One region of the Clostridiisalibacter paucivorans DSM 22131 genome, then DNA from elsewhere that is predicted to be linked to it. Evidence: riboswitches for the same ligand, from Rfam matches in the RefSeq annotation. Region 1 holds a riboswitch; the other holds the start of a gene.
What was found. A riboswitch is a leader RNA that binds a small molecule or an ion and turns the genes downstream of it on or off. The one in region 1 is predicted to bind S-adenosylmethionine.

Region 2: it holds a riboswitch for S-adenosylmethionine, as region 1 does, so the genes downstream of both, metK (methionine adenosyltransferase) here and Q326_RS0110295 (O-acetylhomoserine aminocarboxypropyltransferase/cysteine synthase family protein) in region 1, are expected to answer to the same signal.

The regions. Positions count from the first base shown of each region.
Region 1 covers NZ_JHVL01000036.1:9,449-12,666, forward strand. Annotated here, with positions in the region: gene Q326_RS0110280 (Lrp/AsnC ligand binding domain-containing protein) at 1-114, shown strand, start outside; gene ahbB (siroheme decarboxylase subunit beta) at 128-601, shown strand; gene Q326_RS0110290 (DUF2164 domain-containing protein) at 614-850, opposite strand; SAM riboswitch class I at 949-1,040, shown strand; SAM riboswitch class I at 1,112-1,213, shown strand; gene Q326_RS0110295 (O-acetylhomoserine aminocarboxypropyltransferase/cysteine synthase family protein) at 1,281-2,558, shown strand; gene Q326_RS17110 (homoserine O-succinyltransferase) at 2,580-3,218, shown strand, end outside.
Region 2 covers NZ_JHVL01000041.1:8,469-11,686, reverse strand. Annotated here, with positions in the region: gene rph (ribonuclease PH) at 1-120, shown strand, start outside; gene Q326_RS0111210 (XTP/dITP diphosphatase) at 142-765, shown strand; gene Q326_RS0111205 (metallophosphoesterase family protein) at 746-1,228, shown strand; gene Q326_RS18530 (hypothetical protein) at 1,319-1,483, shown strand; SAM riboswitch class I at 1,587-1,691, shown strand; gene metK (methionine adenosyltransferase) at 1,766-2,950, shown strand; gene Q326_RS0111190 (RNA polymerase sigma factor) at 3,067-3,218, shown strand, end outside.

The DNA.
Region 1 (3,218 bases):
CAAAGGATACAGGATATAATAGATGAGATAACAGAAAAAACAGGAATTAAAGAGATTATAGATTTACCTTCTGTAAAAAAATATAGGACTAAGGTATATTTTAAGATGGACTAATAGGAGGAAATAAATGGATAATTTAGATAAAAAGATATTGATAGAGATTTCAGGTGATATGGATATTTCTAAAGATATGTTCAAAAATATTGCAGAAGAATTTAATATTTCACAGAAAGAATTATTAGATAGATTAAATACTATGAAAGAGAAGGGATACATAAAAAGAATAGCCCCTATAATTAGACATTACAAGACTTCTTATATATGTAATGCGATGACTGTATGGAATGTTTCAGAAGATAAAAAAGAACAACTTATAGAACTTATGCTAGATATCGAAGGAATAAGTCATATATATGAAAGAGAGACCAATGAAAAATGGAAATACAATATATTTGGAATGGCCCATGGTAAAAAAGAAAGTGATATAAAAGATATAGTCAATAAGCTTTCTACTGCTACAGGGGTAAAGGATTTTAAATTATTATATACTGAAAGGAAATTTAAAAAGACAAGTCCAGATATAGGTTATATTTTAAAATAATTATGTGATATTTCAATATATTTCAAGGCTATACATATCTTCAGTTTTGTCATTGATATATTTTATAGCGTCTTTAATTCCTTGATTGTATATAGTAGGACCTATATTTTCAATTATGAAGTCTAGAAAGAGCATAGCAGATAGATCACCTATATCTTCGTCTCTTTCTTCATTGAAATAATTCTTTATTTCTAAAATAAGAGATTCTTTAGTCTGTTTGTTTAATTTAATCTTATTATTTTTACTCAATATATTCACCTCTATTCAATTATAATATATGAAAAAATTCAAGTCAAAGTTATTGACATAATATTTTGCTTATGATACTATAGATAAAATCGAATAAGTTCTTATCATGAGTTAGGGTAGAGAGTTGGCTCAGTGACCCTACACCAACCTGCTATATAAGGCAAGGTGGTTCTGCTAACATCGATAAGGAGGATGAATATGATACCAAACCTCTCTTAGCGATGTGCTAAGAGGGGTTTTTTATATTTACAATTAAATATTTTCTTATCAAGAGAGGTGGAGGGACTGGCCCTATGAAGCCCAGCAACAACCCATAAAATGGGGGTGTGCTAAATCCTGCAGGTTGTACCTGGAAGATAAGAAGTTTAAGTATTTCACACTTCTTATCTTTTGATAAGAAGTTTTTTTATTATACAAGGAGGAATGTAAAATGAGTAAAAAATGGAGTAGAGAAACAGTATGTGTTCAAGGTGGTTATGTGCCAAAAAAGGGAGAGCCGAGAGTATTACCAATATATCAAAGTACTACATATAAATACGATGATCCAGATTATGTTATGGGACTATTCGATTTAAAAGAAGAAGGACATATGTATTCTAGAATAAGCAATCCCACTGTGGAAGCTATAGAAAGGAAAGTAAATGCATTAGAGGGAGGTGTAGGAGCACTGGTAGTTTCATCGGGACAATCAGCAACACTTTTAGCTATATTAAACATATGTAATTCGGGAGAACATATTTTGGCAGCATCAACAATATATGGTGGAAGTCATTCATTATTAGGTAAGACACTTAAAAATTTAGGTATAGCAGTAACGTTTTTTGATGTGGAAGCAGAGGAAGAAGAAATATTGAGCTATTGTAAACCTGAAACTAAAGCCATATTTGCAGAAGTTATAAGTAATCCAGGGCTTAATATTATAGATTTTGACAAATTCTCCAATATATCAAAAAAAGTCAATATTCCTCTAATAGTTGACAATACCTTTCCTACACCATATTTATGCAATCCATTAAAGCATGGGGCAAATATAGTTATACATTCAGCCACTAAATATATGGATGGCCATGCAACTAGTGTAGGAGGAGTAATAGTAGATGGTGGAAATTTCAATTGGGAAAATGGCAAATATCCTGGGCTTACAGAGCCAGATTCCAGTTATCATGGTATAAGATATGTTGAAGAGTTTAAAGAAAAGGCATATATAGTCAAGGCTAGAGTACAACTCCTTAGAGATATGGGTACAGCTTTAAGTCCTTTTAATGGATTTTTAATAAATTTAGGATTAGAAACTCTTCATTTGAGAATGAAGAGGCATAGTCAAAATGCATTGGCATTGGCAAGATATCTTAGCAATCATCACAATGTAAATTGGGTTGGATATCCTGGACTAGAAGACCATAGAAGTCATGAATTATGTAAAAAATATTTGCCGCTAGGGGCTGGAGGGATGCTCACATTTGGTATAAGGGGAGGAAAAGATACTGCAATGAGATTCATGAAAGAGCTTAAAATTACTGCATTGGTAGTTCATATGGGAGATGCTAGGACATCAGTATTACATCCAGCTACTACCACACATAGACAATTAGATAAAAAGGCATTAGAGAAATCTTTAGTTACCGAGGATATGATAAGGGTCTCGGTGGGAATAGAAAATATAGAAGATATATTAAATGATTTTGAATATGCACTAAAGGAAATATAGGATAGAGGTGAAATGCTTATTATGTGTTCAAAAAAGATAGGTACAAAAACCAAAATCAGTGTCAATGATAAATGTATTGATATTATAGTTTTAAATTTGATGCCTAATAAAATAGAAACAGAAAATCAAATTTCAAACATTCTAAAGGAATTACCTGTTACAGTAAATTTAGAATTTATGTATGTGGATACCCATAATTATAAAAATATAGATAAAGATTATTTAAGACAAAAATATAAAAGATTAACAGAGTTAAAGGACAAAAACTATAATGGAATGATTATTACTGGTGCACCTGTTGAGCATTTGGCTTTTGACCAAATAGATTATTGGGATGAGCTTACAGAAATCTTAGAGTATGGAAAAAACAGTGTGAATTCTACTATGTATATATGTTGGGGTGCCTTAGCAGGATTAAATTATCATTATAATGTACCAAAATATGATTTAGACAAAAAGGTTTTTGGTGTATATACACATAGATTGTTGCACAGAGAAGAACCTCTATTGATGGGATTTGATGATGAATTTATGTCTCCACATTCTAGGCACTCAGAGATAAGAAAGGAAGATTTAATAGATATAAAAGATCTAGAAATATTATCAGAATCTAGCGATGCAGGTATATATATAGTAGCATCAAAAAACAAAAGACATATT
Region 2 (3,218 bases), on a different contig from region 1:
CCTTTTTCAAGGGAAGAATTAAATGAGTTGTTAAGGTTGGCAGAGTTGGGAAATATGGAACTTATAAATATCCAAAAAGGGATATTAACGGATATAATACCAAAGATGAAAGAAAAATAAAGGTTACTGAAGGAGAAGTGTATGAAAAATAAGAAGATAATAGTTGCCAGTGGAAATAAAGATAAAATACAAGAGATCAAATATGTACTTAAAGGTTTGCAGTTTGATATAGTTTCAAAAGATGATATGGGATTGGACAATATTGAAGTAATAGAAGACAAGGAAACTTTAGCAGAGAATGCAATAAAAAAGGCAGTGGAAATATCTAAGCATGTTGATGGCATAGTAATAGCGGATGATACAGGTTTATTTGTGGATGCATTAGATGGAAGGCCTGGTGTATATTCTGCTCGATATGCAGGTGAAAATGTAACATATAAGGATAATAATGATAAACTGTTGAAGGAATTAAAGGATATATCTTTAGATAAAAGAAAAGCGGCATTTAAAACAGTTATAGCCATAGTTTTTGAAGATAAATCTGTTAAGACTGTAGAAGGTCAATGTGAAGGATATATTGGATTTCAACCCAAAGGGAGTCAAGGATTTGGATATGATCCATTGTTTATTGTAGAAGGATATGAAAAGACATTTGCTGAATTGGGAGAAGATATAAAAAATAGAGTAAGTCACAGGGCTAGAGCATTGAATGCACTTAAGGAAGAACTACAAAGGATGATTAAGGGTGAAGATACTAGTATTTAGCGATTCCCATGGTGTAATAGAAGACATGCTTATAGGGATAAGAGAAAATGAAGATATAGACATGATAATACATCTTGGTGATAATACAATAGATGCTCAAAAGTTAAAGAAGATCACAGATAAAGAAATAATAAATGTAAAGGGAAATTGTGATTTTGAAGATATACATACTCCATTGGAAAAAATTTTAGATATAGATGGTTATACCCTATTTATTACCCATGGACATAAATACAATGTAAAATGGGATTTAAATGCTCTGTATTATAAGGCATTGGAGACTAAGTCTCATATAGCTATTTTTGGTCATACCCATATCCCAATGGTAGAAAAGCATGAGGGAGTAATATTTTTAAATCCAGGGAGCATATCATCTCCTAGAAATGCAAATAAAAAGACCTATGGATTGTTGGAAATAGATGACAATATAACGGTGGAAATAGTAGAAGTTAAAGAGAACTAGGTTATATAGTCCGTAGAATAGAGGAAAATAATTTATAGAAATTAATAGATAGTGTATATGAAATTATTTGATTAAATGGGAGAGAAGTATATGGGATATAAAAAATACAAAAGATATAAACGAGATTTTGATTATGAAGAAGATGACTATGATAGATTAAAAGGCATAAATAAGGGTAAAAAGAAAACATTTACTAATAAATCTAGATTTAAAAAATATGAATTTGATTATGAAGAAGATCCGTATGAACCATAGACTATTTGTATGAAATGGATGAATTTTAAGACAATATGATATTGACATGATACATAATAATATGATAGTATGTGCATGATAAAATCAAATAAAAAATCTTGATACCTTATCAAGAGAGGTGGAGGGAATGGGCCCGATGAAACCCGGCAACCAATATTCAATATGAAGGTGCTAAATCCCACAGAATATGTATTCTGGAAGATGAGGTCTATATGGTAAGTACATACCTCTTCCTTTAGGAAGGGGTTTTTATTTTAAAGATATTTAAGAGGAGGTATTGTGATGAGAAAATGGTTATTTACTTCTGAGTCAGTTACTGAAGGACATCCAGATAAGATATGTGACCAAATATCTGATTCAGTGCTAGATGCTATATTATCAGAAGACCCACAAGCAAGGGTTGCATGTGAGACGGCAGTTACTACGGGATTAGTATTGGTAAATGGTGAAATATCTACTAATTGTTATGTGGACATACCAAAGGTGGTTAGACAAACAATAAAAGATATAGGATACGATAGAGCTAAATATGGGTTTGATGGTGAGACATGCGCTGTACTTACAGCTATAGATGAGCAGTCAACGGATATAGCCATGGGTGTAGATGAAGCATTGGAGAGCAAAAGAGGAACTATGGAAGATAAGATAAATAGTATAGGAGCAGGGGACCAGGGTATAATGTTTGGATATGCATGCAATGAAACTCCAGAATATATGCCACTTCCTATATCTCTTGCCCATAAATTGGCAAGAAGGCTTACTGAAATAAGGAAAGATGGGACATTGAATTATTTGAGGCCCGATGGCAAAACTCAAGTTACTGTGGAATATGAAGGGAATAAACCTGTAAGGATAGATACCATAGTTATATCAACTCAACATAGTCCAGATGTATCTCTAGATACTATAGAGAGAGATATGAAAGAATACGTTATAAAGACAATAGTACCTGAAGAATTATTAGACGATGGAACTAAATACTATATAAATCCTACTGGCAGATTTGTAATAGGAGGTCCCCAAGGGGATTCAGGCCTTACTGGAAGAAAGATAATAGTAGATACTTATGGAGGATATGCTAAACATGGTGGTGGAGCATTTTCAGGTAAAGATCCAACTAAAGTTGATAGATCAGCCACATATGCTGCAAGATATGTAGCAAAAAATATAGTAGCTGCAGGGTTAGCAGACAAATGTGAACTACAATTAGCATATGCCATAGGAGTAGCCCAACCAGTATCAGTATTGGTAGATACCTTTGGAACTGGAAAGATATCAGAGACAAAAATAGAAGAGCTAGTACGAGAAAACTTCGATTTAAGACCTGCTGCAATAATAAGAGATTTAGACCTAAGAAGACCTTTATATAGACAAGTAGCAGCATATGGACATTTTGGAAGAACAGATATAGATTTACCTTGGGAGAGATTAGACAAGGTAGATGTATTAAAAAAAGCACTTAAATAGTGTAACTACTACTTATACTTAAATAAAGTCTTAATTTTAAAAAAAGAATACCTCCATATATGATGAAGGTGCCGGTAAATAGAAAGGGCCTTTTCAAATATATGGAGGTATTCTTTATGTATGAAGAGATAAATGAATTGGTTATAAAATCTAAATTAGGTGATATAGACGCTAAGGGAAAATTGATATTGAGACTAAAACCATTGATATTATCCTCTATAAGGAGATATTTCAATGATACAAAACAATATGATGATTTGATTCAAGG